4 regions of the Pseudoalteromonas sp. SG43-1 genome follow, and region 1 is predicted to be linked to each of the others. Evidence: predicted binding sites of a transcription regulator. Region 1 holds the regulator's gene; each other region holds the start of a gene.
What was found. The regulator LexA, encoded in region 1, represses DNA repair genes until DNA is damaged. The targets are predictions, from matches to a motif close to TACTGTATNNNNATACAGTA.
Positions count from the first base shown of each region.

Region 1 (8,257 bases):
AAGTAAGCAGTATTAAGGTATTTATAAGTGGTAAGCCTTGCCAGCCCATAGCCTGAGTAGTTTCGCCAGCAGGTGTTGAAACTAGCGGCCAAACAGCTTCAAAAGTTGGCCATAAAACCTCGTTAGTCATTGCATTATTGCCTGCACCTCCAAGCCAAGGTACCGACAATACCCGTGCATAAAAAAGCGCACCAAAAAAGGCCATAAAAAACATAACTTCAGAAAAAATAAACCAGCTCATACCTTGTCTAAAAGAGCGATCCATTTGTGCTGAGTACAAACCTTGGTCCGATTCACTAATTACATTTTTAAACCAGCTAAACAACATATACACAAGCACAGCAATACCGGCATAAAGCAGATAAACCCCGCTACCACCTTCTTTACCTACACTCATAACAGTCAAGCCTGCCCCTACTGCAATAAAAAACAATGCAACTGCACCTACAATAGGCCACGGGCTTTGCTCAGGTACGTAATAATGCTCATATTCTTGATTCATTTTATTTACTCCTAGTTTCACACTAGTTTAAAAAGCTAGTTATTACTTGCCACCAGCTGTTCACTAATATCAAATACGGTATAAGATAAAGTTAATTCTTCAATGTCGCTTGGCAATGCGGTATCAACATAAAAAAGTAATTTAAATTCAAGCTCTTCCCCTGCTTTTAGAGGTTGCTGATCAAAGCAAAAACAAGCTATTTTATGTAAATACTTTGCCGCTTTACCTGGCGAGACTGATGGTACAGCCTGCATTACTTTATCTAGATTGCTGTTATTTTTAGCACTAAACATTACTTCACGCATTGCACCGGGTTTTACCACTACACTGTATTCTTTTGATTTAACTTTAAACGGTGCACCACTTTGTGCGTGAGTAGTAAAGCTAACGCCAACTTCTCGGTTTTGTACTATTTGTGTACTTTGCTCTGCTTGCTCAAGCGAAGGCTTTCCATTAAGCCCTGTTACATCACAAAACACGTCATACAAAGGTACTAAAGCAAAGGCAAAGGCAAACATGCCTATGCAAATAAGTACCAAACGTTTGAGTAGCGGTGCATGTGTCATTACTTAATAACCGGCGGCGTAGAAAAAGTATGATATGGCGCTGGAGAGTCAACTTCCCACTCAAGGCCTTCTGCCCCTTCCCATACTTTTGCAGGCACTTTATCACCGCCACGCGCGCATTTAATTACCACAGCTACAAACAACAATTGCGATAAACCAAAGGCAAACCCACCAATACTTATGATTGCGTTAAAGTCGGCAAATTGAAGAGCGTAATCGGGAATTCGACGCGGCATACCAGCAAGCCCTACAAAATGCATAGGAAAAAACAGTACGTTCACGCTCACCAGCGATAGCCAAAAATGCCATTTAGCCAATGTGATATTAAACATATTGCCCGTCCACTTGGGCAGCCAGTAATAAGCCCCCGCCATTATCGAAAATACAGCCCCTGTTACTAATACATAATGAAAGTGCGCCACTACAAAATAAGTATCGTGATATTGAAAATCAGCAGGTGTAATTGCCAGCATCAATCCCGAAAAACCACCCAAGGTAAACAGCACAATAAACGCAATACTAAAAAGCATTGGCACTTCAAAAGTTATTGAGCCTTTCCACATTGTGGCAACCCAATTAAATACTTTTACTCCTGTAGGTACCGATATAAGCATGGTCGCGTACATAAAAAACAACTCGCCAGCGACCGGCATCCCAGTGGTAAACATATGATGAGCCCATACAATAAAGCTCAATAGTGCTATGGAGGATGTGGCGTATACCATTGAGGCATAGCCAAAAAGTTTTTTACGAGAAAAGGTAGGTACTATTGTAGATATAATGCCAAAGGCAGGAAGAATCATAATGTATACTTCGGGGTGACCAAAAAACCAAAAAATGTGTTGGAACATCACCGGGTCGCCACCGCCTGCGGCATCAAAAAAGCTGGTCGCAAAATACTTATCGGTAAGTACCATAGTGACAGCCCCTGCAAGCACTGGCATTACGGCTATTAATAAAAAGGCAGTAATTAACCACGTCCATACAAATAATGGCAACTTCATCCATGTCATGCCTGGGGCACGTAAGTTCACTATGGTTACAATCACATTGATTGCGCCCATTATTGAGCTAATTCCCATAATATGTACGGCAAATACAAACAATGCAGTATTATCATTACTGTATGTTGTGGACAGTGGTGCATAAAAAGTCCAACCAAATGCAGGCCCCCCACCAGGCATAAATAACGATGCCAATAGGATTAGAAACGCAAACGGTAAAATCCAAAAGCTCCAGTTATTCATTCTTGGCAATGCCATATCTGGCGCGCCAATCATGAGTGGTATCATCCAGTTAGCAAGGCCTGTAAAGGCGGGCATAACCGCACCAAACACCATAATTAAACCATGCACTGTGGTCATTTGATTAAAAAAGTGAGGGTCGACCAACTGTAAACCTGGTTGAAATAATTCAGCTCTGATCACCATGGCCATTGCGCCACCAATTAAGAACATGGTCAGCGAAAAAATTAAATATAAACTACCTATATCTTTATGATTAGTTGTGTAAAGCCAGCGTTTAAAACCTTTAGCTGGGTGATGAGCATGATGAGCTTCATTGGCGTTAGGTTGTTCTACTATGCTACTCATTAGTTCGCCTCCACTTTGGCATCAAGTGCCGTCTGTATTTGACTCGGTTGAATAACATCACCCGTATCATTACCCCACGCATTACGTTTATAAGTAATAACCGCAGCTAATTGCTTTATAGATAACTGCTTGGCAAAAGCTTGCATTGCCGTACCGGGTCGTCCATGGATAACTACATCAATGTGATCTTTTATATCGCCAAGCACTATCGGGCTGCCTTTAAGTGCAGGAAATACGCCCGGTAACCCCAAGCCAGTAGGTTGATGACATGCAGCACAATTAGCCATATATACTTGTTCGCCTAAAGTCATTAATTCTTCTTTTGGGAGGGTTTTATCAAGTAATGCGGCATCTGCTAATGCTGCTTTTTGTTTAGCCTGCTTTGCATCTGTAAGCCATGTTTTAAAATCAGCCTCAGATTTAGCGACCACCACAACGGGCATAAAGCCATGGTCTTTACCACACAACTCAGCACATTGGCCTCGGTAAGTACCTTCTTCGTTTATGTTCGTCCATGTTTCGTTTATAAAGCCGGGGTTCGCATCTTTTTTAACTGCAAAATCAGGTACCCACCAAGAGTGAATAACATCGTCAGAAGTCATTAAAAATCGTACTTTTTGATTTATTGGCAGTACAAGAGGCTTATCAACCTCAAGTAAGTAGTTAGGATTTTTATCTGCAAGATTCGCGATTTCATCTTGCGGGGTAGATAAAATAGAGTAGAACTCTACATCTTCGCCCATATATTCATAATGCCATTTCCATTGCGAACCCGTAATTTTAATAGTGAGATCAGCTTTGCTGGCATCTTCCATTGCAATTAGGGTTTTAGTGGCTGGTACTGCCATAGCAATTAAAATAACAAACGGAATTGCAGTCCAAAGTATTTCTACTTTAGTGCTTTCGTGAAATTGGGCAGGTACAGCCCCTTTAGATTTACGGTGATGAATAAGTGCCCAAAACATAATTGCGAACACTATCACCCCAATCACACAACATATTATAAATATGGTCATGTGCAGCTGATATACATTATTGCTTATATCGGTTACGCCTTTGCGCATATTGTATTGGCTGTTAGCCAAAACTGGGTGCGAAAAAACACATAATATAAGCCACAAGGTAGAGGTCAGTTTACCCATGTGACGGCTCCTTTGATGCTATTGCGAATGCAAAGCGAAGAGGCATACGGCTTAAACGCCAATTCGTTATTTTTATTTTTTTAGCCAATCTTATTTAATATTGATTGGTTTTGCTGCGCCAACAACGAGTTTGTGTATATTGTGTGTTCTCAAAACTAAAAAGCTGTGAGTTATTATTAGCTCAGCACATTAACAATTAGCTAAAAAACGAACAACAAGCAAGTTTTAGTATAAAAAACAATCAGGTGATATTGAATAATTAAAAAAAATCGGTAATCAACTGGGCAACAGGAAGTTCAAAATATGAGCAAAACAAAGGGGTTTAACGCATTCGGAGGGGGAAAATATAAGTGCAAAAAAGTTTACAGCTTAAATAGTCAGTGGGCTGTTTACGCCCTTTTTTTAGTACAAATTCTAAAACAAAAATGCGTACTAATTAGTACGCATTTATAAAACTGCTTGTTTAAAAGCTATTTTTAAAGTCACATCCAATCAGCGTTTCTTATAACGCCAACGGCTAAGCCTTCAATATTAAAAGACTCATTCTCAAGATCTACTTCAATAGAGTCAAAATCGTCGTTTTCAGCATGAAGTAATACTTTACGACCCGCTTTCTCAAGACGTTTTACAGTTACGTCTTCGTCTAGGCGAGCAACAACAACTTGTCCATTTTCAGCGGTTTGAGTACGATGTACAGCAAGTAAATCACCATCCATAATACCAATATCTTTCATGCTCATACCGTTAACGCGTAGTAAAAAATCTGCAGCCGGTTTAAACATTAATGGATCGATTTTGCAGTGACTTTCAACGTGCTCTTGCGCCAAAATAGGTGAACCAGCAGCAACACGCCCTATAAGCGGTAAACCTAATTGTTCTGGCTCTTCTTCTTCAATTAATTGAATACCACGGCTTGCACCTGGTTTCATTTTAATTGCGCCTTTTTTAGCAAGTGCTTTTAAATGTTCTTCAGCAGCATTGGCACTTTTAAAACCTAATGTTTGCGCTATTTCAGCACGTGTAGGAGGCATACCAGTGTCTTTAATAAAAACTTTAATTAGTTCGAGTATTTGAGCTTGGCGGTTCGTTAATGGTCGCATACAACTGGTTTTCCATACAGTACATTTAACTGTGAGTATATACAGTTAAATAAAAATCGCAAATTTAAATTAAGCCTTAAAATAGCTAAAGTAATTTCACTTGTGTACATTTCAAGGATATAACTAAAGCTAAGTTTATAAATGATTAAAAATGCAAAGGAGACATTATGAGTATTTGGTACCAGCCCATCACCTTAGAGCTGTGCAAGCAGTTAGAGCAAGGCGTTAATGGCCAAGGAACATTAATGAAAACTATGGGGATAGAAGTCACAGAAATTGGCGATGATTATTTGGTTGCCACAATGCCGGCAATTCCTGAGCATCATAACCCGATGGGGATGGTACACGGCGGTGCTAACGTTGTACTTGCCGAAACAGTTGCCAGCTATGCCGCTAACTTTGTTGTCGATTTTACTAAATTTTACTGTGTAGGGCAGGAGATTAGCGCAAGTCATTTAAAAGCATCTCGCAACGGCACTTTAACAGCCACGGCTAGAGCATTTCATATAGGTAAACGTAGTTCAGTATGGGAAATAAAAATTACAAATAGCCGCAATGAGCTGTGCTGCGTATCAAAAATGACCGCAGCAGTCGTAGAGCGAAGATAGTTACTTTTCGATTGGGTAAATGGTAATTTCCATACCCGCACCAATCGCAGATATACGCAATAATGTATCTGCATCTAAGGCTTGATTAAAGCACTTAGGAGAAGTCCCTGATTCAAAACCAATATCAAACGTTCTACGTGAACAGCTTAACCATTGCTTTAGCGCGTTACGCGAACACGATTCAATAAGCTCACATATATGGTTTATGGCTTTATCAGGTGTGCTCACCTCACCTGTAGCTTCAATACGCGCTAGTTGACGGTATTCGTCTTTGTCATAATGTAAAATCGTCGCGACTTTTTTCAAGTCCGCCACTAGCAAACTAATATCTTGCTTTGATTCAAGCTCAAGATCTACATTTAAAAATTGAATTTCCGACATCGTTTCGTATTTATCCTCTAATAATTTCATTGCAAACTTTAACGCAGTTTTACCGTTATACCAAATCAACTATGCTCTATTAACCACTTTATATGGATATTTCGCAGCTTTTAAGTATTTTTTAGCATTTAAAGCTGGCTGGATATAAAACATTCAGCTCAATTAAACAGATAAGTCATGTTAGGAATTTAAGTGTAATCTTTTTTATTTTTAAATGATTACAGTAAGCTATAGTTTAAACTGCGACAAAATGTCGCAGTAACTTATCCCATTGATGTAATAAACTAGCTTCTAAAAATAATAAGACTAAAACATGAATAAAAAAATATTTAAACATGCTCGCAAGTTACATAAATGGTTAGGATATTTATTAGCACTACAAATTTTAGCATGGTTACTAGGTGGTTTAATTATGAGTGCAATCCCTCTTGATAAAGTTCATGGGGAGCATCTTGCAACACGTACTCTTAATAACCCATTTACGCAGGCTGATTATGTTGCCTCCCTTGACGATATTGCCTCTCAGGTGGTTAATCCAACACAAATAATTTTTGAGAACTTCTTAACTACACCACTTATTACTGTCTTTAGTAATAACGAGCAGCAAAGCTTCAATGGAATAACAGGCCGACCATTTGAACCGCCAACTAAAATACAAATTACCGCAAATGCTAAAGCACACTTACTTATTGACGCTCAAGTAACAAGCGCTGTACTACTAAAGCAAGGTATGCGAGAAGTTGGATATAAAACCAATGTTTGGCAGGTACAATTTGACGACACATTTAACACAACACTGTACTTGTCAGAAAATAACGGCAAAGTTGTTACCGTTCGCAGCACGCTATGGCGAATATTCGACTTTTTTTGGATGTTACATATTATGGATTACGATGAGCGAGAGGATTTTAATAATCCACTGCTTATTAGCTTTTCAGCAACCAGTGTACTTTTTTGTTTAAGTGGAATATTACTACTTATACAAAATATACGACTAAAACGATTTATCCGAATTAAAAATAAGAATAAATCAAAGTAGTCATATTGGTTTTTGAGAGCTAGCGCCCACTTATCAAAGAGTAAATAAGCCTAGGGCTTATTTTATTCCAAGTGCTTAAATCGACTCAAATGTCGCTTTAACATTTCGTTTTCGAAAATCAACTCATCACGCTCATCCAGCAATTGTAAAACTAAAGCTATTGCCGACCAATCTAACGAAAAGTCATGTTGGATGCGGGCCGCTTTTTTAACTAAGGTCACTGCAGATACCGTAAATTGCCACTGCGTAACATGATCCCCCTCAATTGGAACCGCAATATTATGCTCAACTAGCTCATATAAAATTGCTTCGCTAATATCACTGCTCAAACATAGCTCTTTGCTAGTAAGTAAATCGTCTTTTTGTGTCACGATAATTTGCATTATGGCTTGCTCCAGTTATTACGGGGATCAAAGTGAGCTTTTTTGGCTAATTCTTCCCACAGTTTTTTACTGGCATCATCAACAGATGTTGGATTAACAATTTTAAGCACAGCAAATAAATTACCTTTAGCTTTTTTACTCATTAATCCCTTACCTTTAATACGCAAGCGTTGACCAGACTGACTATTAGAAGGAATAGTTAATTGGATGTTTCCTGTCAACGTAGGTAAATTTAGCTTTGTACCAAGAGCCGCTTCCCATGGTGCAAGAGGGACAACTATATTTAGGTTATGACCTTCAACATCAAATAATGGGTGAGGCACTAAACTAATTTGTAAATACAAGTCGCCATTTTGCCCATTAGCTGACCCTAATCCGCCTTGCCCTTTTAGTCGAATTCGCTCGCCATTTACTGAGCCTGCAGGAATTTTCACTTTAAGTGATTTTTTAATTTCAGTGACACGGCCACTGCTGTCTCGCTGCGGTAACATAAACTCAACAGGCTTAACGGTATCAACTAAAGTCTCTTCAAGAAAAATTGGGAACTCTATTTCCACATCTTGTCCTTTTTGCGCGCGAGCGGCGTTACTTCTGCTCTGCCCGGAACGATCGAATCCACCAGCTCCGCCAAACATTGAATTAATAAAGTCAGAAAACTCTTGGTCGGTTTGAGGATCGCTTTGCTGATAATTACTTTGCGAAGAGGCATTGTTACCACCATAATGGCCTTGCTGTTGACGAGCACGATTTTGTTGGTGACGACGTAACTCGTCGTATTTAGTGCGTTCTTCTTTGTTATGGATGACTTCGTAAGCTTCTGCTATTTCTTTAAACTTATCTTCTGCTTGAGGCTCTTTGCTTACATCTGGGTGATATTTTCTGGCTAACTTTTTATAAGCAACTTTAACCGCTTTATCATCTGCATCAGGCGATATTCCAAGCAC
Region 1 is NZ_JACJFD010000020.1:11,198-19,454, reverse strand. It holds gene H5159_RS13950 (cytochrome c oxidase subunit 3) at 1-502, opposite strand, end outside; gene H5159_RS13945 (cytochrome c oxidase assembly protein) at 538-1,068, opposite strand; gene ctaD (cytochrome c oxidase subunit I) at 1,068-2,660, opposite strand; gene coxB (cytochrome c oxidase subunit II) at 2,660-3,802, opposite strand; gene lexA (transcriptional repressor LexA) at 4,285-4,902, opposite strand; gene H5159_RS13925 (PaaI family thioesterase) at 5,070-5,510, shown strand; gene H5159_RS13920 (hypothetical protein) at 5,511-5,891, opposite strand; gene H5159_RS13915 (hypothetical protein) at 6,205-6,930, shown strand; gene H5159_RS13910 (chaperone modulator CbpM) at 6,993-7,313, opposite strand; gene H5159_RS13905 (DnaJ C-terminal domain-containing protein) at 7,313-8,257, opposite strand, start outside.

Region 2 (8,257 bases), on a different contig from region 1:
AGTTTATTAATTCCATGCCTTTATCTTAATTTACCTATTAATGCTTTAAGGATAGAACAAATTAAATAAATAGCTTAAAGATGGATAAAATTTAACAGAGATAGGGCAACTAGAAATTATTAGATGGTGCTAGTGAGGTTTTTTATGGCACGTTTAAATTGATTCTCAAGCTGCTTTTTTCCTAATAAACCTAAGTGTTGAATCACTTTTTCATTACTTTCATTTTGAAGTACTAATTTTATTAAAAGTTGTTTATCCGACTCTGTTAATTGAGATATATAAGAAGGTGACTGACTCAGTAACTGCCAAAGAGTTGCAGAGATACTAAATTGAGTGAAGTTACTTTTAGTGAGCAGTGCTAATCGCTCGTGAGTCTCTAGGCTTATTAACTCGTCGCTAAATCCTTCAATTATAATATTCACGAGTTGCCAATCTAGTGTTTTAAAGTGTGTTAGAAGAGCATAAAAGAAATCGTTTTTAAACTGCTTTTTTAGGGGTTGGAGAATTGTACTTTTGTCACTCAAGCATTTAACCACAAGCGCCGAATGTTCAGCGGTGCTTTTATCGCGTTGATAACCTAATTTTACAGTATCAAACCCTAGGTTTTGCCAAAAATTAAGTAACTGCGCTGTTGCGCCAAAGCTTGCACCAAGCCAACTACATTGGCTTTTTACCTGCGACTCGCAATAACTAAGTAACTTTTTACCAAGTCCTATATTGTGGGAACTCGGATCAATCGCTATTCGTACAACGCGGGCGCTCAGTTGTGTTAAACAGTCATTATTAAAGCTAAGTTGTGAGAGTGCTTGCGCCATTAAATGTCCTTGCGGACGGCGCTCTCCACTTATAACTTGTAGGGCAAGTTCTTCACTCAAACCACCTTCTATGGCGATTAAGCATACGCCAACTAATTGATTATTAATTTTGCTAATAAATAGTCTTTGCGATGGTGCGTCTAGTAGTTGGCGTAAGTCGTTGACACTACTTTGATAGTGAGCCAGTGCAAGTAGGGCAATAACTTGCTGCAGTAAAGATTCATTGTTTACAAGGGATTGCTGAGTTACTTCGCTATGAATTGGCTGCTCTAATTCATCACTCCTTAACTCTATATATTCTGCATCGAGTGCAAGCAAGGTGCGAATGTGCTTCTCGAGGGGATCGTGTTTAGCAAAACGCAGTGGCTCATCAAGCGTTACAACTTTAGAGGCTTTATAGTGTGCTTTAATATAGTTACTAAAGCGAATGGTATAACCCCTACCATTGCCCTCATACCCAACCAGAGTGCTTGCAAATACTATACGAGGGTAATGAGCTAGCATTAGTAGTAATAACGGAACAGGGATTGCTGCAGCTTCATCAACGAGTAGTAAATCGCACTCAGGTAGTGTGTTTAATAACGCGTCAGGTGCAACGTAGTGCAAGTTGGCGAGCTGTTTATGTTCAGCGTTGTATTGAAGGCTTAACTCTTGGGCTAAATGTTTGAAGCTGCTATGGGTCGCTTTAAACTGAGTGCTGCAAATAATTACTTTTTTATCAGTTAGTTTTGCCGCGGCTAAGCCAAGTGCTGCCGACTTACCTCTGCCTCTATCAGCATTAATGAGTAAAGGCCTGTTTGCACGGCCATTAGCTACTTTTACTATCTGCTCAATACAGTTTTGCTGTGGCTCATAATCAATTTTATTATGCATTACATAGCTAGCGTTATTACTAATACAGCCATTTTTTTCACTAAAGTGAAAAGCAGGTAACGGTTCAATAATAGTCGCGAAACGCTGATTAAATATGCTGTAGTCAATGCTCTGACCGTGTGATTGCACTGTACTTAATGCGGGATCTTGCCAAGAGGCTAAATCATCTAGTTCAGGCAGTAATAAAAACAGTATACCGCCTGCTTTAATGGTTCCGGCAAGTGCTGCAAGTTTATCAGGGTGCAAACCACTAAAACCATCGTAAACAGCATGAGCAAATTCTTGCCCTAAAATTTGGTGTGTGCGAGTAGGCCAGTACGAATTTTTAATTGCGCACTGCTTTGATACAACAAGTGTATTGTTTTCATCTATTAATGAGTTAAGTATTTCATAACACCAAGCTGGGCTGCCCGTGATCAACACTAGCTGACGATGATACGCGCCAGCTAATTGTTGCTCTAACTCATTTAGGTGTGCTTTATACCGCTTGTAATCGTGCATAAGCCGTTACTAACCATTTGCTACCAAGGTCGTCAAAGTTAACTTGTACGCGAGATTGTGCGCCACTACCTTCATAATTCAGTACAGTACCAATACCAAACTTAGCATGCAGTACGCGTTGTCCTAAGTTAAAGCCACTGTCTTCAAATGCGGCATGGCTAACTGATGCGCTAAAACGCCCAGCGGCAGGCGGGCGAGAAACCTGTGTTTTAATACGGATTTCTTCTACGCAGTCTTCAGGGATTTCGCGTAAAAAGCGAGATGGGCTATGGTATTTTTCTTGCCCGTATAAACGGCGACTCTCAGCATGGCTAATGTATAACTTATCCATTGCTCGTGTCATGCCTACATAACAAAGGCGGCGCTCTTCTTCTAAGCGACCCGACTCTTCGTTGCTTTGCTGAGAAGGGAACATGCCTTCTTCTACGCCTACCATAAACACTAGCGGAAACTCTAAGCCTTTAGCTGAGTGAAGCGTCATCATTTGTACGGCGTCTTCGTGTTCTTCTGCTTGTCCTTCACCTGACTCAAGTGACGTGTGGGCTAAAAAGCCTTGTAAAGGTGAGCTGTACTCTTCGTCTTCAGGCAGCTCATACTGATCACAAGCGCTAATTAGCTCTTCTAAGTTTTCTACGCGAGCACGGCCTTTTTCACCTTTTTCGGCTTGGTACATTGCCATCAAGCCTGAGGTTTGAATTGTGTACTTGGCTTGCTCATGCAAAGTTAGGTCGCTAATTTTATCTTCTATTTGTTCAACGAGTTCTACAAACTTACTTACTGCACCAGAAGCACGACCAGATAAATGCTGTTGTTCTACAATTGCTTTTGCGGCATACCAAAGCGGTAACGATTCTGCTCGTGCACAATCGCGTATATGGCTCAATGTTTTATCGCCAATACCGCGTGCTGGCGTATTAATTACACGCTCAAACGCGGCATCGTCTTGACGATTACCTACTAGGCGTAAGTACGACAACGCATCTTTAATTTCTTGTCGTTCGAAGAATCGCATACCCCCATAAATACGGTATTTTAAGCCTTCTTGCAGCATGGCCTCCTCGAGTACACGAGATTGCGCGTTACTACGGTATAAAATTGCGGCATCTTGTAGGGCATTACCTGCATTTAACCAGCTTCGTAGTTTGCTACTTACAAAGCGTGCTTCGTCTAACTCATTAAATGCCGCATAAATAGAAATTGGCTCGCCATCGTTACCGTCGGTCCATAAGCTTTTACCCATACGCTCTGAGTTATTTTGAATTAATGCATTAGACGCTTTCAAAATAGTTGCTGTTGAACGGTAGTTTTGTTCAAGACGAATGGTTTCTGCGCTAAAGTCAGTTAAAAATCGTTTAATATTTTCGATTTTAGCACCGCGCCAACCGTAAATACTTTGGTCATCGTCGCCTACAATCATGATACTGCTTGTATCGCCTGCAAGTAACTTTAACCAAGCATATTGAATGGTATTTGTATCTTGGAACTCGTCTACGAGCATATGTGCAAAGCGTTGCTGATAATGACGCAGTAACGTTGGGTTATTTTTTAACACTTCGTAGCTGCGTAGTAATATTTCGGCAAAATCTACTAGGCCTGCTCTATCACAGGCCTCTTGGTAGGCGGCGTAAACACGCAGCATCATTTGCTCGTTAATATCGTATGCTTGAATATCTTTAGGGCGAAGTGCTTCATCTTTTTTAGCGCTGATGTACCAGCCAAATTGTTTGGCGGGCCATTTTTTATCATCGATATTCATCGATTTTAATAAGCGCTTGATCATCCGAAGTTGATCGTCAGAGTCTAAAATTTGAAAGGCTTCTGGTAAGTTAGCTTCACGGTGATGAGCACGTAAAATACGATGCGACAAACCATGGAACGTACCAATCCACATACCACCTACAGGGGCTTTTAGTGTTTCTTCAACGCGGCTGCGCATTTCTTTAGCCGCTTTATTAGTAAAGGTTACGGCAAAAATACTGTAAGCAGATGCTTGCTCAACTTGCATAAGCCACGCAATACGATGAACTAACACTCGTGTTTTACCAGACCCTGCACCTGCTAATACCAGCATGTTTTGTAGTGGGGCTGCAACGGCATCGCGTTGTTTGTCATTTAAGCCATCGAGTAATTGTGAAACGTCCATCGTTACGCCTTTTTAATCAATATTGTGGGCAGTATAACAGGTGTTTTTGTTAGGCTAAATAAAATACTGTTTTTATAAACAGCTATTTATAAAATAGCCTTAAAAACGAGTAACTTGATAATTTTTTGAACAAACAAAAAAGCGTAAACGCACAATAAAAATTGCTAATTTGACCTAAAGTTAGCAAAATTTACTAACTCTCTAAATCTAGACTAATTTAACTATTTGATTTGTAAGCTTTAATAAATTGGCATAGAGTGTGTAAGTAAATAATTATAAAATCAAATAAATACAGAGGTTAGTATGGCAGATCAAGGTTCTGGCGGTAACGTAATCGCAGCATTATGTAATATATTTTTTCCTGGTTTAGGGCAGTTAGTGCAAGGGCGTATTTTAGCGGCTATATTTTTTGCACTCGCTATTATAATAAGTTACGCACTAATTTATGTGCTTGTAGGTTTTGTACTAGTGCCTATTATTTACTTATGGTCGATTATTGACGCAGCGCGTTATAGATCGCGAAGTTAACTGCTTTAAAGTTGAATAAAATAGCGCCCTTGTGGCGCTATTTTACTTTATATGTCCTGTGGTTTGCGGGCGTTTACGTATATAATTACGCAATTAAAGATTTACAGGCAAATCCTATGGAATATCAATTTATTCGCGACCCTATTAGTGGGCTACGTATTAAAATAAGTAGTGAACACGCTATTATTGGTCGCTGGCTAAACGAAGAAATAGGCAAAGACAAAGTAGCTATGGTTCAAGCGCTTATTGCATCGGTGAGTTCAAGCTATGAGCCGCTAACGCTAAAAGGCCAAGAAATAGATTTAATATTAACCAAAGACGAAGCACTATTTGAAGCCCATGCGCTTCATCAAGACAGTGAAGACCTAATAGCGTATCAAGATGACGATTTAGCGCTTGAAGAAAATGGTTTAAGTAGTGGTTGTGGCTTTGAAGATTTCATTGATTTAATTGATTCATGGGCTGAATTTAGCGGCTCAAAGTAAACTACATATTAAGATAGTGCTGATGCGTTAAGCTTCCTTTATCGGTACTATTACACTAATCAAAAACGACAGGAATGAATATGTCTGCCAATTTAAACAAGCTAGTAGTTATGCTAGAAATGCAAAACGCCATGAACACTAAAGTACATGAGCAATGGTTTACTCAAGGATTCGAATGGTACCGCGCTATTTGGGTTGAGTGCGCTGAAATGCTGGATCATCATGGTTGGAAATGGTGGAAAAAACAAACACCAGATACTGAACAAGTTATTTTAGAGTTGGTTGATATTTTTCATTTTGGTCTATCGCTTAGAATTGACGGCAAAACTAGCTACGAAGACTTAGCAAAGCAACTTGAAGCTGAGCTTAGTAATGCTCAACAAGCGGATGACTTTAAACAAACGCTAGAAATATTAGCGGCTTCCGCCGTTGCAGATAAAACGTTTAATGCCGCTGCCTTTGCCGGCTGTATGGCGCAAATGGGTATGGATATTGATGATTTATATCGCGGCTACGTAGGTAAAAATACGTTAAACTTTTTCCGCCAAGATCACGGCTACAAAGATGGTAGCTATATTAAAGAATGGAACGGGCAAGAAGATAACGAGCATTTAGTTGAAGTAGTTAAAAGCCTTGATACAGAACATGCAGATTTTGCAAAGTTAGTATACCAAGGCCTTGAAGCGCGTTACCCAAAAATCTAGCCCACGTAAACTGAGTTAAATAATCTTACGATAGTCGGTAACACTCAGGTAATCGGCTATTTCGTTATGTGGTTGTTGGCTATCAGGGTTAGCAACTGCAAGTAAGTGCTCGATGCCGTATTCTCGTGCGGCATTTAATACCGGCACACTGTCATCTACAAACAAAGTGCGCTGCTTATTAAACCCTAAGTCTTTTTGTACTTGGTGCCACAAACTTTGCTGCTCTTTACTTACTCCATATTCATGAGTAGACACTACACCATCTAGGTAGTTATCAATCGCTGTATGCTCAAATTTCAGCATGACACTCTCAGGGTGGGCGTTGGTAAGTAAAATTAACTCTTTGCCTGCTTTTTTAAGCTCGGTTAAAAAATGAGGTACGTCTTCGCGCATTTTAATTAAATGCTGAGACTCTCGTTTAAGCTCCATTATAGGCAAGTTTAATTGCTGCTCCCAATAATCTAAACAATACCACTGTATTTGACCGCTCACAGCTTGATAGCGTTTTAAAATATCTGCTTTAGCTGCATCTAGGCTAATGCCTCTAGCTAATGCGTGTTGCGCAGGGATAACGTTAAGCCAAAAATGACTGTCGTAATGTAAATCGAGTAATGTTCCATCCATGTCGAGCAAAACGGTATCGATTTTTGACCAATTTAACATAGGAATTTCAACTTATAAGGTTTATTATTGAACTAACTGCCATGATAGCAAATTAACGCCAATGACACAGAAAAAGCACCCAACACCACCACAAATCCTCAGTAACAATGTTGTTGCTAAAAGTCGCCTGTTTACTGTGGAGTCTTTAGAGTTAAAGTTTTCTAATAACGAAGAGCGCCAGTATGAGCGAATTCGCGGCGGTGGCCGGGGAGCAGTGATGATTGTTCCGTTAAGTGCAGATAATGAGTTACTACTTGTACGTGAATACTGTGCGGGCACAAACAATTACCAGTTAGGTTTTCCTAAAGGCTTAATCGATCCGGGCGAAACCCCAGAGCAAGCTGCTAACAGAGAACTTAAAGAAGAAATTGGCTTTGGCGCTGAGTATTTTAAACCATTAAGAACAGTAACAATGGCGCCGAGTTACTTTAATGCCACAATGCATATTTTATTTGCTAAGCAATTATACCCTCAAACCCTTATTGGTGACGAACCAGAGCCGCTAGTTGTTGTTAAGTGGCCATTAACTCAGTGGCAGTCATTATTAGACCAAGAAGATTTTACCGAAGCACGCAGTGTTGCAGCTTTGCTATTATTAGATAAGTATTTAGCGTCTGGAGCTGCCGATGAATAAATTAATCGAACCGTGCATTGAATTAGCTGAGCGTGCTGGCGATGCAATTATGGCCATTTATAAAAAAGGCGATATTGGCCAACAAGAGAAATCAGATAATACGCCTGTTACCAAAGCTGATCTAGCAGCAAATGACGTACTTGTTGCTGGATTAAAAGCACTTGCACCCGATATCCCAATTATGTCGGAAGAAACACCTATACCAGCACTCGCCGACAGACAAGATTGGCAGCGTTATTGGTTGCTCGATCCGATGGATGGTACAGGCGAATTTATTTTAGAAAGTGGCGACTTTGCAGTAAACATTGCATTGATTGAAAATAATCACCCTGTGCTTGGCGTTATTCATTGGCCTGCAAAAGGTGTGACTTATTTTGCTACTGCTAAAAATGGTGCCTTTAAACGTGAAAACTCAATTGATAAGCAAATATCTGTAGCGCCGCCAGAGAGCTTGACGCTTGCAGTGAGCCGCCGCCAAAAAATAGAAGCGGTGAGTCAGTATTTAAATAGTCAGTTTACAACGATTGCTATTGGTTCGTGTTCTTTAAAAGCCTGTACTGTTGCAGAGGGCAAAGCAGATTGTTTTTTAAGAATTGGTCCAACGGGAGAGTGGGATACAGGTGCTTCACAAGTTATTGTTGAAGAAGCCGGTGGTTGTATTACGGATGCAGAATTTAATCCGCTAACGTACAACCAACGAGAGAGTACTGAGAACCCTGACTTTATAGTGATGGGACATCCCGACTGGGAATGGCAAAAAATGATTAATCCACATCAAAGATTGATCGCAGAGTAGTAATTTGATTGCTTTTTGTTCGGTTGAACAACTTTAATTAGTTTAGGTCTTGCATTAAATGTTTATTCCTATATAGTAGCGCTCTCTTCAAGGCAGGCAAGTAAATATCACGAAA
Region 2 is NZ_JACJFD010000012.1:1,428-9,684, forward strand. It holds gene H5159_RS10100 (chemotaxis protein) at 1-16, opposite strand, end outside; gene H5159_RS10105 (GNAT family N-acetyltransferase) at 120-2,189, opposite strand; gene uvrD (DNA helicase II) at 2,167-4,332, opposite strand; gene H5159_RS10115 (hypothetical protein) at 4,636-4,860, shown strand; gene H5159_RS10120 (YacL family protein) at 4,977-5,345, shown strand; gene H5159_RS10125 (dUTP diphosphatase) at 5,426-6,049, shown strand; gene yrfG (GMP/IMP nucleotidase) at 6,065-6,712, opposite strand; gene nudE (ADP compounds hydrolase NudE) at 6,774-7,346, shown strand; gene cysQ (3'(2'),5'-bisphosphate nucleotidase CysQ) at 7,339-8,142, shown strand.
Region 2: the regulator LexA is predicted to act here: its motif matches at 4,397-4,416, upstream of uvrD (DNA helicase II).

Region 3 (8,257 bases), on a different contig from region 1:
GCTGGATTACTTAACCCCGAAAAAACACCTAAACACGCTTTACCAGCTGATAACATTCTACTTCAGCGAATTACAGATCCAGCTGTTAGAGCTTTATTCGGTCAAATCATCGCTGAGAGGAATCGATACAGAAAAGAGGTTAACCTACTAAAACAGCATTCTAATATTGTTATAGATAAGCGTCCATTTACTCCTTCTTCAGCGCGTGATTTATCACAAGATGCTGAAATAAAGGAATTGACAAAATCAGAAATTAGCGCACTTAATTATGCTATATCTGAAGAGTGTATGTATAACAATGACTGGGTTTCAACAAAAGCTGGTCAAGTTAAAACTATAGAAAATAATATTGAAATATTTCCCCGTGGTTTCACTACAGCTCTAAGTAAACTATTATCTGACAGAGAGGATTAGGTTAAATTACTCTTAGAATTTCAAACTTACTATATTAAATTTAGTAAGTTTGAAAGGTTGATTTCGTATTTGAGATTAAGAGCTCTTATTACATTCCCTGATTAATAAAGCTTCTAGAATTAATTTAAAATAATGTTGCCCTTATATATTTTTTTAAGATAAAAGGGGAGTTATTCTCGTTTCTTAAGTTAAGGTTAATGGAGATTTTGAACTTATTTTTTTATGTTAAAGAGATGGAGCTGCTTATGAAACATAGGCCAGAAGGTTGGGTTGTTTTAACGTTTCAAACAATCGATAGTAAACCCTGCTATGTGTTGTTTTGTTCGTGGAGAAATGATGATGAATGGAGAGTAAGCTCAGGTTCAATGGTTCTACCTCACTTATCACCATGTGAGAATTATTTGATTTGGCCTCAAATATCAGGCTCTATATATGAGCTCCCCGTTGGTGAAGAAAATGGCTACACCTATTACACTGGTGCTGTATTAGACGATTTGTTAGCAAAAAGGTACCGCGATGGCACGCAGTTAAAACGCATAGCACTTAAAGATATTATGGAAGATACATAAGACGCTTATCTCCTTTTAATCTGTCTATTTTTTACTTTTGGAGGTAATGTGCTCTACATAACGATAGATACTAGAGGGTTTTGATGAAGCAAGCTTAAGGAGTATCATGCTGTAAATGTCCTCAGCCCTACACTATAAGCTAGTGATTAAATACACTAAAAGCTAATAAATGAATACATTAAAAGCTAACGGTGTTACTTTGAGTCAAGTATCAGAGGACACTTTCCTAGTCATAATTAAAAATTTGTTTATAGCCTTATCGTACTGTTTTATATTGTTATTTATCAATAGTATGTTTTCAGATATTTACGTTAATTTGAATAAGTCTTAACTTAATCTGTCAGGTTTGGTTTTTAGTTTTTGATCAAATCTGACAGTCGCATTTGTGCCATGAGCCGACTATAAGCCGTAACTCGTTTCTGCCCCTTAACGAGTTAGTGCAGGCCTTTAACGATTTAAATTCACTCTAAAATGATGAGTCTTGGTGAAGAAATTCTGATTCATTTTAATCTACCATGATTGGTAATCTTTTATATTTCTATATAGACTACCGAAATATTGGCCTGCGTCGAATACCCGCCGAGAGTATGATAACTACACCTACCAACGTAAAACTTTTAGTAAGTTTCTCAATTTTTTACATTATAGCTACTAACTAAGAACAGGGTTTAATTTAGATCTAGTCTATGACAAATGTAGGAGACTAAGATTAGAAGCTTGTTAAGTAAATGTTGCCCTATGTTGACAATTAACAAGTATTAATATAGGTTTTTATTTGTTGAATAATGAACATATTGTTAATTTACTAAGGACTTTATTATGACAATCTTTTATAAGCTAGCTTCTGCAATACTTTTTATTGGCACTTTTAGTGTTAATGCGGAAACAACAATTGAACCTACTAATCCAGTATCACAAATAAAAAGTAATATAACTTATAATAGTAAAACTTTGGGTTTATCTGAAAAAGCCTATAAATACGCTGCGGATCAATTCATGAGATTAAACTCAGGCTCATCTACTCCTGATATGCAAATAATTTATGAGGTTCCTGAATTTATTTCGCCGGAGAATTATTCAGAAAAAGAATTGAATCAAGCGATGAATGAACAAAAAACAAAATTTGCTAACTATTTCGGTATCTCTGTATCAAAGTTAGACCCATTCATTGCTCATATGGCTGTCGCTTTTGATTCAGATCTTTTCAGTGGAGGTATTAGTACTTTCGATACAGATGAAGATATGGAAACAATAACAATTTTTTGTGAAGAAGCATGTAGTGGTGGAACAACTTCGGGAGGAGGTATTGCGTTGGGTCTCAGTGTTTATCAAGGTGCAGTTAATGCGGGCATAAGTCAGTACACTGATTTCAAAGTTGAGTTTGTCAAGAATTCCACAAATGATAAAGTTTCTACCGAAGTGTGGAGATACAATAACTTTTCGGGCGCTTGGAGAGAGAGCGTTATTTCTAAGCCTTGTCCTACCTGTTCTTATAATTAGAGTAGCTAAATTCAAGTGTGAAAAGCTAGCATTTATGTTAGCTTTTTTTTATTGCTAAATCTTTTAATTTACTAAATTAGCAAAACGAATTAATACAGTAGGAGGAAAGGTGTTTGGCTCACGAATAGCATCATATTAAGAATTATGATTTTAATACTCTAATATGTTCTTGTCCAAAAACGAGTTTAACCGACCGTCTGCTTCTCGCTCAAAGGAGACCCCGAAAAGTTGTTCATATAGCTATCTAGGTTAACGCTATCAAAAAAAGAAGTATATTACCGATAACTATCTTTAAAGTCCTAGGAACGGAAGTTTAATTCCGGAATATACCAATACAAGCTTACAAGCCGGAAGTTTACTTCCGTTTTGTACTTTAAGATTATAAGCCGGTGTCTAGTGAAAGCTGGGAAGTCCATTTTGCTTTTAGTCCAAGTCTAGATGAGTTTGGTAATAAAGACTTAAAATTCAAAGTTGTTAAAAAGCCACAACCGAGCTTAACTACAAATGTTCTTGCTTTTATTGGTCGGAATGGAACATATTCAATATTAACTTAACTAATTCAATCACAATCTATGATAGGAATGTCTGACCAGCGGGTTGTGTAGTGGGGCGATAAAAAAGCCCTTTTCATGTTCCATGATTTTGTTAGCTTTTCACTACCTATAGATAAAGTTCCTACACCATAGCGTTTATTTATTACATCTAAGCATTCCATCATTTTAGGTTTATCCTCACTTACAGAGAACATATCGGCTTGTTGAAATGATTCACTTTCTAACTCTATTGCGCCAATACCGCAGCGATAAAAGCGCGTGTTAGCCTTAAAAATATCATCAATAACATCTGAAATAGCATTGGCTATAACACTGGTATCTGATGTAGGTATAGGAAAATCATAGAGCAAAGATTTCTTATAATACGCGTCTTCGTGTGGAGAGCTTGCAGCGAATATAACAAGTCGTTTTGCTAATGATTGTTGTTTTCTTAGCTTGCGGCCAACAATCGCTGCGTGTGTTACGAGGGCTGATTTTAATGTATTTAAGTCACTTACTCTTTCGCCAAAGCTTCTTGTAGAGTAGATTTCTTTTTTATTCTGTTTTACTTCATCCCAGCTTAAACAGGCGATGCCATTAAGCTCACTTACAGTCCTCTCAACAACAACGCTAAACATACGTCGCATTTCTTTTGGGTTTTGATTCGCTAAATCCCATGCACTTTTAATTCCTATCACCTTGAGTTTTCTACCGAGCCGAGAGCCAATCCCCCAGACGTCGGTAACATCCATACGCATAAGGACTTCCTGCCGTGAGATATCATCGTGAATAACAGCAACCCCGTTATAACCAGAGAGTTTTTTTGCCGCATGGTTGGCTGCTTTAGCTAACGTAGGCGTAATGCCAAAGCCTACACCAACAGGCAATCCTGTCTCGCGCCATACAGCTCGTCGTATTGTGTGTCCGTAATCAGCCCAGTCATTGATGATTTTAGAAAAACCAGTAAAACGTAAAAACGATTCATCAATACTATAAACATAATGGTCATCACAAAAACGATTGATGACCGTCATCATTCTCTCACTCAAATCAGCGTAGAGTTCATAATTGGAAGAGCGTACGATGACATTATGCTGCTCTAAATAGGGTTTAATTTTGAAGTAAGGTTCAAATTTCGGGATATTGAGCTTTCTAGCAATAGGACATATGGCACAAATACACCCATCGTTATTTGTCAGAACAACAACGGGTTTAAAGCGAATGGATGGGTCAAATACCTTCTCCGCACTGGCATAAAATGCCACTGCATCTACTAGGGCAAACATCGATTCACCTCAGCTTTATTTCTGTGGAGGCGGATGCTCGCAGTAACGACACCTTCGAGCTTAAAGTCATCATCATTAGAGATATAAACAGACTTATAATCTTTAGAGGCAGAGATAAGTAAGCGTTGTGATTTATCTATGATTTTACAAACAAACGAACCGTTATAGCTTGCAACAATGACATCGCCGGTACTTACATCCTCAGCTCTATCAATGACTAATAAGTCACCATCGAATATTCCTACTTCTTGCATGGATTGCCCAGAAGCTATACCAATAAAAGTGGCATTCGGGTGTTTAATGATTAGTTCATCGATTGAAATACCTAGCTCTACATATTCTGCAGCAGGAGATTCAAAGCCGGTGATACCTGCTTCTATAAAAATTGGAATAACGAACATACACACCTCAAGCACTGTTTATATGTACAGTGTAATTTAAGATTCCAATTAAGCCAAGATTCTTTTTGTGAAGACGATATTTTTATTAAGGCTGATATAAACAGTCTTCATACCTAAACATTAAAAACCCTTTTTTAACAGTTAGTAAAACCTGCCTTCGTTTGTTAAAATTTGACGAAGGAATTATGAACTTACCCAAAGTTTATTTTAAATATGGAATAATTTACTAATGACTGTAGTTAAAAACACTATTGCATCTTTTCTAATACTTAGCGTTATTACTGGCTGTTCAGCCTCTAGACATGCCATCATTGCCGGTGACTCTGAATTAACAGATGCCCAAGTGTGTCGAAACTACCTTAAAGATAAAGATATCCTCGCTAATAGTTATACCGCCGAAAATACTGATGAAGCGAACTATATCTACGCGCTTAACAAGGAAGTTAAATATAGAGCACTCACTCAATACAAATGTGAGATATTAGCTGCACAAGACAGAAAAGAAATCGCTCAAGGCGTCGTTGCTGCTGTCGTTGCGGTGGGTGTCGTCATTTTAGCTGTTGCTGCGGCAGGTGCTGGCGGGTCAAATAACTATTCTTCTGGTTATGCATGGGACCAGTTTTATGATGGTAACTACAACTTAGTCTGGCGCTGTCGAGATAAGTCTACGGGCCAATTTGCATATAACAGCGCTTGCTCTGGTCAATATCAAAATGACAATACATGGACTGGGAAGTAACTTTCCGATTAAACTTTATAAGCACAATATCTTAGTTCTACAATTAAAATTGTTAGTCACCACAAATGAGAATTAGCTTATTAACTCAGTTATAGTATGGGGCATATTTAAACCGAAATAGGTATCAAGAATCATAATGAAAGCATCCACAATTACACTGTTAGCAGCACTTATTTTCTCTGCTGTCTCTTCAGCAAATCAAGAAATCGACTCATTTAGCAAAGCTAAACGACTTCTAGAAAAGCAGGTTTATAACAATCACCGCATTACACTTTATTGTGGTGCGACGTTTGACGTTAATAAAAAAGTAACCGCACCGAAGGGCTTTTCTACAACAAAGTACGTCAAACGAGCTAAAAAAATTGAATGGGAACATGTTGTTCCAGCAGAAAACTTTGGTCGTACTTTTAGCGAGTGGCGAGATGGGCATAAGCAGTGTGTGAATAGTAAGGGGAAGTCATTTAAAGGTCGACGATGTGCAGAAAAAGTAAATACAGAATACCGTTTTATGCAAGCTGATATGTTTAACCTTTATCCGGCTATTGGGGCTGTGAATGCTCTGAGAAGTAATCATAACTTTACTGTGCTTCCTGCGGCTAAAAGCGATTTTGGACGTTGCGCGATGAAAATCGACGACAGAAAATCTGAGCCACCTGAAGTGGCTAGAGGGCAAATTGCGCGTACTTATTTGTATATGGAGAACACCTATAAACGATACAGCATGAGTAAAGCACAGCGCCAACTAATGAATGCGTGGGATAAAATGTATCCTGTAGATACTTGGGAATGCACTAGAGCTGAGAAGATTTCAAAGTTACAAAAGAATCAAAATGATATAGTTAAAAGCCGTTGTGAAAGTATAGGTCTCTAACTATGTTGTCTTGTAGTTGCTGTATGCTCAAAAAAAGCTTACAAGCTTGTACATGTTTGTATAAATATCTATATTAGAAACAATATTTAAAAGGAGTTTTTATGCGTCAAGAAATACATGAAGTAACAATTCAAGATATTGAAAACGATTTATTTCTCGTAACTGGTGACCGTGGTTTAGCTAAAGCCCAAGCCCATGCGTTTTCTATACATTATCGTGGGGAGATAATAGATTCGGTTAAGTATAAGCGAGGCTTTATCTCGGCTGATGACTTAATCTACTCACGCCATGTACGTTGGGAGCATATGAAAAAGCATGCTCAAAAGCTAGCCGCAAATATGGCCAAGGCTGGGCGCGGAGATAAACCTAAGAATACAGCGGCTCATCATATAGTGTCTTGGAATGATATGCGCGCTGCCCGTTCAAGGCTGAGGTTAGCAGCGTTCGGTATCGATATTGACCATGAGGCAAATGGTGTCTACCTACCTCGATTTCAAAAGCATGTTCCAATGGACATCCTCCCAGATGCTTATCCACATTCGAAAGTTCATACAGGCAAATATTATTTTAATATTGAATTCCTACTTAATGAAACGATTGCTGAGGGCCTAGGTCGACAAGGTATTATCGAAACATTGAAAGAGATAGGTGAAGAACTTGCCGATGGTACATTTCCAATTACTACACTATTGACTCAAGGTAATGCTTAATGGCTGATAAATTTAATAAAGTATACAGTGTGAGTGTCGAGCCTGATGAATTTCTCTTACTTAATGAAACGGGGTTCGAACAAACAATTCAATTGACCGAGGGCCAATTGTTAATGTTCGATGGTATGAGTATGAGAGATAATTGGAGAGAGTTGGGCGTTGATTGGTTGGTAGAGCCTAGTACTGCTCACCAAAACTTAAAAAAACCTGATATAGCCGGTTTGGGTGCCTCAACAATTGTAGTATCTCCTAAATATTCACCTTTATTCTTAAACGGTTTTAGTAAAAACGTTGAGCTGCTTGAATGTAATTTAGAAGGTGAGAAGTGGTTTGCATTTAATGTTGTAGGCTTTGACAAAGCCCTTAGTGAAGAGCATTCCATCCGAAATATTAAAAATGGCAAACCGAGTAGAATTAGAAAGTTCAAAAGGATGGTATTCGACAAGAGTGCGATTGAAAGTCCTGAACTCTTTAGAGTACGAGAAGCTGGACTTCGATACTTTACTACAGATGCTACAAATAGCCTATATAGCATCGTTCAAGAACATGGGATAAAAGGGTTGTACTTCCATGAAATAGAAACAGTATAACGTCAGTGTCTAAAGATTAATCGTGACTCTATGCCACAGAGTCATTGGACTTCCCAGCTTTCACTAGACACCGGCTTATAATCTTAAAGTACAAACCGGAAGTAAACTTCCGGTTTTAAGCTTATATTGCTATATTTCGGAAGCAAACTTCCGTTTCTAGGGCTTCAAAGGTCGTTATCGGAAATATATATACTTCTGTTTTTTGCAAGCGTTAACCTAGATAGCGGTATGAGCCACTTTTCGGGGTCTTTTTTGAGCGATAACCAGACACTGAAAAAAGTTAAATTTATTCCTACTTCTTTGATTAGGAGCCTAATTTTGTCCGATAACATTATTAAACGCCGTTTCGGGACAAAATAACATGCTTAATTTCTAACTGTTTTAATTACTTGTTTACAAAGGTAATTATTGGTGAAATTATCAGGGTATGTAATATACGCCGTTTTGGTGTGTTATAAACCACCAAAATGGTGTTCAATAAGCTGTTATGTGACTATTGTAGCTGAATTGTACTCTACAAAAGGAGTTGTAAATTTTGTCAGTAAAAGCAAGACGAGCCGATGTAAATGACACAGTGAAAATGAGCTTACTTTGTGAGGTTGATGGCTCTTGCCCTTTATGCAGAAGAGATCTCGTTGTTAAAA
Region 3 is NZ_JACJFD010000002.1:209,168-217,424, reverse strand. It holds gene gmtX (gamma-mobile-trio protein GmtX) at 1-414, shown strand, start outside; gene H5159_RS03090 (hypothetical protein) at 660-983, shown strand; gene H5159_RS03085 (hypothetical protein) at 1,803-2,483, shown strand; gene H5159_RS03080 (Y-family DNA polymerase) at 3,043-4,302, opposite strand; gene H5159_RS03075 (LexA family transcriptional regulator) at 4,290-4,703, opposite strand; gene H5159_RS03070 (hypothetical protein) at 4,933-5,442, shown strand; gene H5159_RS03065 (endonuclease) at 5,579-6,313, shown strand; gene H5159_RS03060 (AHH domain-containing protein) at 6,415-7,023, shown strand; gene H5159_RS03055 (hypothetical protein) at 7,023-7,613, shown strand; gene H5159_RS03050 (ABC-three component system protein) at 8,149-8,257, shown strand, end outside.
Region 3: the regulator LexA is predicted to act here: its motif matches at 4,716-4,735, upstream of H5159_RS03075 (LexA family transcriptional regulator).

Region 4 (8,257 bases), on a different contig from region 1:
TGAAGAAGCAATTGAAATTTGTAATGTAAATGTACCCGATATAGTCCTACTCGATATTAATATGGGTGGAATGAGTGGTATTGATACATGTTTAAAATTAAAAAATAATACTGAAACACAGGATATCCCAGTTATTTTTGTTACATCCTTTGAAAACGAAGAAGAAGAGTGTTGGGAAGCCGGAGCTGTTGATTTTATTAAAAAGCCGATTATAAAAGAAACACTATTTAGAAGGGTTCGTGCCCATATAACGTTAAAATTACAACACGACTTACTCAATCAAAAAGTATTTTTAGATGATTTAACTAAAGTATTCAATCGCCGTTATTTTGATGCACATTTTTCTAAAATGGAACGAAGCGCCTTACGAGAAAAAGTTGACTATGCACTATTACTCATCGATATAGATTACTTTAAGCAATACAATGATATCTATGGTCATGTGCAGGGGGATACGGTGTTAAACCTAGTAGCACAAACTATTACTAATAGTTTGCAAAGGCCAACCGATTTTGTTGCGCGTTATGGCGGCGAAGAGTTTGTAGTTGTTCTACCGCATACAAGCACTGAAGGTGCAATTTGTGTTGCTGATAAAATTAAACAAAATGTGGCCGATTTAGGAATATTACACAAATATTCAGAATATGATTTTGTGACTATTAGTATTGGCGGTGCAACCCTACAACCATACGTAAATAACAAAAACACGTTGCAGATCGCAGATGAAAAAATGTATGAGTCTAAAATGCAAGGGCGTAACAAAGTGTGTTTTTAAGTTTAGTTAGCTAATAAATCACTCTGCCACTTAAAAACACCTTTTAGGTGATAAATATTAAATAAGATTATTTATTACATGCTATGACATTTTTTGTACTTTTTATTGCTACCGCATGGGCAGTCATCATTTCTGCCTACTTTAATATCTTCAACAGGATATATAGTGCCATCTAAATAACGCCATTGAGTGTTTTCTTTAATAAACTGCGATTTTTCATGAAGCTCACAAAATAAGTTTTGATAAAAATATTGGGCTTTAAATTCTACAGTTCCAGTATCGCCATCATGGCTTGAGTCAATTAAATCAAGATTTATAAATCGACAGCTGTTAGCAAAATCATTGATTTCTTTAACCGGATTCTCAGCTTGTTTTTCTTTTGCGTAGGTTTGATAAACATATTTTGCATTTTTAATAACATAAGCGCTGAATCGTGAGCGCATAAGTTGTTCAGGAGTGTCAGCTTGCTTTACAAATAAGTGGAGCGGCTCGCAGCAATCGGCATAATTGTGCCCACTGCTGCAAAAACATAATGTGGTATTGAATGAAGTCATAATAATAATACAGAATCTAAAACATTAGTTTAACAAGCTTATTGAGCGAGTGGTATCTCTGTGGTTTGAGCGTTTTTAGTAAAACAGTATAGTTTTGTATTCGTTTTACTTAAATCGAACGATAGATTTGTAAGTAGTTGGTTATTAACTATATCGGTCCAGGTAATTACCGCTGCAAAGTTTCCATTATGTAACGCAGAATTTAATACATACTCTAAATTTACTAGGTGCTTCTGTCTAATAACAAGTAATTTGCTTGTATCAATAGAGCATGAGTCAAGTAAAGCTTTGCTAGGTACATGATCTGGCGCAATTAGTAACGTCCATGCATTAGAGCTATTGTATTGGTGTAATACTTTTAAAAGCTCAAAGGTCGCTGAAATTTCATCTTCAATTTGGATCAAATTTACGCAATCGCTTTGCTCGTCTTGTTGGTAACTTTTAACTGTTCTTACGGTAATAGGCTGTAACATAGTTTCACTCACTGGGTTTTTATACAGTATTCATATACAGTAGTTTATACAGTGCTTTCGTGCAAGCATTTTATGCTATTTATTTGTACAGTTATTCAGCCTTTGATCATTATTTTTTATTTTTAAATCTATAATTCTTTATTAATCAAATTGTTATAGGCTTGTTTTTGAGGGGGTTGTTTTAAAATAAATTTTTGAGTAGTGTTTTCATTTGTGGGTTTTATACTGTGTAGGAGTATCTTTGTAACTATATACAGTATTTTTCAACACTGTATACAGTACTTATTACTTAGTTAGTTTATGTGTTTTCACTGGTGCGAGGGATCATATGAGAAAACTGGAGTTGGTGGATTTGTTCGTACAAACTTGCTGCATAACATTGAGCATCTTTAAATCGCTTAGTTTCGATATGTTTGCGTATATCTGTAACCGCTGCAGTGGCAGGTGCGTACCCTTGGCTACTCGCTAAGCTAAACCACGCTACAGCATGAAATACACTTTGTGGCACGCCTTCACCTTTTACAAAAAATAAACCTAAATAAAACTGTGCTCTATGGTTTCCTGCCATTGCAGCAAGGCGCATCCATTTTGCAGCCAATGGAGCTTGATTATTTTTTAAATAATATAGGGCTTTATTAATAGTACTTTGCTCATCTTTTTTATTATCAATGGGCGCGGGGCTGCTTTCTGGTTGAGTAACAAAACCTAAAATGTTGTCTAGCTGTTGCTCTAAGTCTTGCTCACAAGGTGTTGTTTTAAGCATATTGGTTCATTTATTATTTTAACTACTTTAACAGTTTAGTATATAGCAAGGTAAAATGTCCTGTAAAAGATAATTTTTATGTTAAAATCTCGTCACTTTTTACTATCACAAGTTTATTATGTTTGAAGCCTTATTTAAACTCAGCGAAAATAACTCAACAGTTAAACGCGAATGCGTTGCTGGCCTAACTACCTTTATCACTATGGTATACATTGTATTTGTAAACCCAGCTATGCTTGCTGAGGCAGGGATGGACCAAGGGGCTGCATTTGTAGCTACCTGTATAGCAGCTGCGATAGGCTGTTTTATAATGGGTTTGTGGGCTAATTATCCATTAGCATTAGCGCCTGGCATGGGACTAAATGCCTTTTTTACGTATGGCGTCGTATTAGGAATGGGTTATACCTGGCAAGCCGCATTAGGGGCTGTTTTTATGTCGGGTTGTATATTTTTATTTTTAAGCTTATTTAAAGTCAGAGAATGGATTATTAATGCCATACCTCTGGTGCTCAAGCGAGCTATCGCAACAGGTATAGGTGCTTTTTTAGCCTTAATTGCCCTTAAAAATGCAGGTATTATTGTCTCAAGCCCAGCAACACTAGTGCAATTGGGCGACATTACTTCCCCAGGCCCATTATTAGCTATATTAAGCTTTTTTGTAATTGCAGCGCTTTTATACCGCGATTTTAAAAGCGGTGTACTTATTAGTATTTTATTAGTGACAGGCATTGCACTAAGTTTAGGGCTAGTTGAATATCACGGTGTTATGGCTATGCCACCATCAATAATGCCTACTTTTATGCAATTAGATTTTGCCGCTGCTTTTGATATATCAATGATGAGTGTTATTTTTGCATTCTTGTTTGTCGATCTTTTTGATACTTCGGGTACATTAGTTGCAGTCACTCAAAAAGCTGGTTTAGCTGATGAAAAAGGTAACATGCCTCGTTTAGGACGCGCACTAAGTGCTGACAGCTCAGCAACAATTGCAGGTGCGATGCTAGGCACGTCTACGACTACATCGTATATAGAATCGGTTGCTGGTGTTTCTGTTGGCGGACGTACTGGCTTAACGGCTGTAGTTGTAGGTATTTGTTTTTTACTAATGATGTTTTTTGCACCGCTTGCACAAATGGTACCGGCTTATGCTACGGCAGGTGCTATTTTATATGTCGCTGTACTGATGTTACAAAATTTAAAGTTTGTAAATTGGGATGATATGACCGATGCAATTCCTGTTACTGTGGTATTACTAATGACACCATTAACGTTTTCGATTGCGCACGGTATTGCACTTGGTTTTATATCTTATACGGCGGTTAAAGTTTTGTGTGGTAAGCAAGATCAAATCAGTATTAGTGTTTGGATATTAACAGCCTTGTTTGTTTTCAAGTTTGCATTTTTGTCTTAATGACTAACAAATAGACAAAAAAGCCTGCATAAATTTAATTTGTGCAGGCTTTTTTAATGCTTTTATAAAAGAATTACCATTTCTTTTTAGGAGCAAACAATATATCTAAGTCGTCTTGCTCTTCTTCTGTTTTCTTTTTAAGTGCGCTTGCATTAGAAGCTCTTAGTTCAACACTAATTGCTTCTAAGTAACCTTCAACTTCTTGGCGTTTTGTTGTTACATATTCATCGGTGTATGTAACTGCATTGAGCGTTGCCTGTGCTTTTTCAAAATACTGTCTTGCTGAGCCAACCATACTCGCTGAGCGGGCAGATAAGCCACGTTTTATTTGGCTTTCGATATTAATACGCAGTTGTAGTTTTTCAAGACGTTTATCTTCTAAAACAAAAACTTGGCTATCAATACGACCTTTATTATGTTCAGAGCGTAAAATTGAGCGTAATTTTTTAATACCTTGAATTAGGCCAACAAGCTGTTTGTCATTACTCGGTAACGTTAGGGCTTCACTGCTGTTGTCTAGAACTGCATTGGTGAGGTGCGTTTTAGCCTCACTTAAGCGGCTTTTAAGTGCTTTAGATGTTGGCGAATTAGTAACCATCGTGTTTAATGCTTCATAAATACGGCGTTGCAATACACGGATTATATTTTCAGAAAGAGGTATATTGGCACTATTCATTAGTGCTTCTTCTGTTTCTTCTATTATAGCTTTTTGTTTTGTAAGCTCTTTGCGGCGTTCCGCTTCTTGTTTTTCTTTGTGTTGTTGTACAGCACTTACCCAAAGTGCAATCACAATCAATGCAACTATAAGCACTATTATAATAGAAACGATCATGGTGTAATTCTCGGATATATAACCTAATTATTTAATCTTACATTAAATATACGTTAACAGGGTAGCTTTGCGCCGATTAACTTAAAAAATACACCAAAAAATTGATAGGTTGAGCTCTTTATAAACCGTAGTCACCCTAAGGGCTTATAAACTAAAGCTGAATAAACATCGCTACCTCAAGCATATTTATTATGCTAGCCTTGAGCTCTAATCAGATAATTGCACACCTAAAGACCTAAAGTGATATTTTACGTAAATAACACTTGGTTTTAAGCGGTATTGCCTTTATAAATAATATGAATAATAACGTTAAAATTTGCAGCCATGAAATTACAACAACTCAGATACATCGTAGAAGTACAAAATCATAAATTAAATGTTTCAGCGACTGCTGAGAGTTTATTTACCTCGCAGCCAGGAATTTCTAAACAAGTACGCATGTTAGAAGATGAGTTGGGTGTACAAATTTTTGGTCGCAGTGGTAAACATTTAACGCATGTAACCGGTGCTGGCGAAGATATAATTAATATTTCTCGTGAAATACTCTCCAAAGTAGAAGGTATTAAAGCCGTTGCTAATGAGCATACGCTACCTGATCAAGGTAAGTTGAATATTGCCACAACACATACCCAAGCTCGTTATGCTTTGCCTAACGTTATTCAAGGGTTTATGAAAAAATATCCTGCGGTATCGCTTCATATGCACCAAGGTACTCCACAGCAAATATCGGATGCTGCAGCACGCGGTGATGCCGACTTTGCTATTGCAACAGAAGCACTGCATTTGTATTCAGATTTAGTTATGCTGCCTTGCTACCATTGGAACCGTAGTATTGTTGTTGCTAAAGACCATCCGCTCGCTAAAAAGGCAAATAGTTTAACTGTTGCTGACATTGCCCAATATCCACTCATTACATATGTATTTGGTTTTACGGGCCGCTCAGAGTTAGATAAAGCATTTAGCGCACACGGACTTGAGCCACACATTGTATTTACTGCAACCGATGCTGATGTTATAAAAACATACGTACGACTGGGTTTAGGAGTTGGTGTTGTCGCTTCAATGGCGATAGATCAAGTGAGCGATACCGATTTAGTGTGTATTGATGCAAGCCACTTATTTGAAGCAAGCACGACCAAAATTGGTTTTAGAAAGGGCAGCTTTTTACGTACTTACATGTATGATTTTATTGAACGTTTTGCACCGCACTTAACTAAAGAGCGCGTAGAGCGAGCAAGCTTGTTACGTAACCAAGATGACGTAGATAAGTTATTTGCAGATATAGAGTTACCCGTTAAATAAGGTGATTGCATTGAACGAACAATAAAAAAGCTGCCTATTTTAAAATAGACAGCTTTTTCTCTCTATAGCGAGCTGATTAACATTCGATAATATTAACTGCTAATCCACCGCGAGCGGTTTCTTTGTATTTGGTTTTCATATCGTTGCCGGTTTCAAGCATGGTTTTAATCACTTTATCAAGTGATACCTTTTGCTCGCCACTGCCACGAATAGCTAAACGTGAGGCATTAATTGCTTTAATCGCGCCCATTGCATTACGTTCAATACACGGTACTTGTACTAAGCCACCAACAGGGTCGCACGTGAGGCCTAAATTATGTTCCATACCAATTTCTGCTGCGTTCTCTACTTGCACAACATTGCCACCAACAATTTCTGTTAATGCGCCTGCAGCCATAGAGCACGCAACGCCAACTTCACCTTGGCAACCTACTTCAGCACCCGATATAGAGGCATTCTTTTTATATAAAATACCAATAGCAGCAGCCGTTAATAAATAACGTGTGGCTATATCGCGGTCTACTTCTTTCACAAATGTGTGATAGTACATAAGTACAGCCGGTAAAATACCCGCAGCACCATTAGTTGGTGCGGTAACTACACGGCCACCTGCCGCATTTTCTTCGTTTACGGCAAGGGCAAATAAATCAACCCAGTCCATTGCACGAAGTGGGTCGTTACTGACTTCTATATTTAGTTTTAAGTATAAGCTGGGCGCACGGCGTTTTACTTTTAAGCCGCCAGGTAAAATACCTTCGGTACGCATACCACGGTCAATACAGGCCATCATTACTTTCCAAATATGAAACAGCGTGTCTTTTATTTCATCTTCAGTGCGCAGTGTTTTTTCGTTCTTCATCATTAAGCTTGAAACACTAAGCCCTGACTCTTTACACATCTCTAGTAGCTCTTTTGCGCTACCAAATGGGAAAGGAGCTGGGTTTTCTTCTCTAATATTAAGGGCTGCTTGTTTTTCGTTTTCAAACTCTTCATCAGTAACAATAAAGCCACCGCCAATAGAGTAATATACTTTGCTGTAAACTTTTTCGCCGTTGTTTGAGGCGATAATTTCCATTGCATTAGAGTGCTTAGGCAGCGTTTTGCGACGATGAAAAACAATAGCGCCTTGTTTTGGAAACTTAGCTTTGTGTGTTTTGTTTAGATAAATAACCTGATCTTTTTCGATGGTCGCTAAAATGTCGTCGACTAAATCGGCATCTATAGTTTCAGGGTCATAACCGGCTAAACCAAGAATTACGGCTTTACCCGATCCATGGCCAACACCTGTTTGTCCCAAAGAGCCATAAAGCTCTACTTTAATATCGGTAACATTTGCTAATAATTGTTGTTCTTGTAGGTCATTAACAAATAAGCGTGATGCGCGCATTGGGCCAACGGTGTGTGATGACGAAGGGCCAATACCAATGCTAAACATATCAAATGCACTGATCATAATGTGTGTCTCTACTTTGTTTTATCAGCACGAAGCTGCTCTTTGAACGGTCGAGCATGATAACGTGGAATTGTGATTGTGTAACTACTAATAACGAAGATTTAAACTGGTAAGGCGAGTTGTTTTGTAAAGTTTTTTATAATGCTTGCAGTCGCACCCCAAAGTAAACCATGTGGGGTTTTAAAACCTTGCAAAATAACCGCTTTCCCAAATCGTTGAAAAGGTAAGGGTTGCCAATTAGCTTCGTTATTTAACTCAGTGACCGAGAGTAAAAAGCTCGCTTGTACTTCATTATAGTCATTTTCCCAGGTGGTGCCTTTATTAAGTAAACCCACATAGGGGCTAATACTAAAACCCGTTAATGTTGAATACTCAGGTAAGTGACCTATTACATTAACGTTGTTTTGGGCAATATTTAGCTCTTCTTTTAGTTCGCGAAGGGCTGTGGTGCGAAGGGTAATGTCGCTTACTTCAAACTTACCCCCTGGCAAACAAATCTCCCCAGGGTGATGGTGTAAATAAGTAGGGCGTTTACACAGTAAGATATGTGCATGATTATCTATATCAATAATTGGCAGCATAACAGCGCTAGCACGTTTTTTACGCGTGTCTTTTAACTGGTTTGGCGCAGCTGTAGGGCTTAACAGAAACCGCGCCATAATGTGTTCACTATTCAAAGCGACCTACTGTTTTA
Region 4 is NZ_JACJFD010000025.1:26,697-34,953, reverse strand. It holds gene H5159_RS16025 (diguanylate cyclase) at 1-775, shown strand, start outside; gene H5159_RS16020 (YchJ family protein) at 850-1,329, opposite strand; gene H5159_RS16015 (SulA-like leucine-rich domain-containing protein) at 1,368-1,802, opposite strand; gene H5159_RS16010 (tetratricopeptide repeat protein) at 2,101-2,565, opposite strand; gene H5159_RS16005 (NCS2 family permease) at 2,684-3,976, shown strand; gene H5159_RS16000 (hypothetical protein) at 4,050-4,808, opposite strand; gene cysB (HTH-type transcriptional regulator CysB) at 5,133-6,110, shown strand; gene H5159_RS15990 (L-serine ammonia-lyase) at 6,187-7,563, opposite strand; gene H5159_RS15985 (CoA pyrophosphatase) at 7,665-8,240, opposite strand; gene pabB (aminodeoxychorismate synthase component I) at 8,247-8,257, opposite strand, start outside.
Region 4: the regulator LexA is predicted to act here: its motif matches at 1,825-1,844, upstream of H5159_RS16015 (SulA-like leucine-rich domain-containing protein).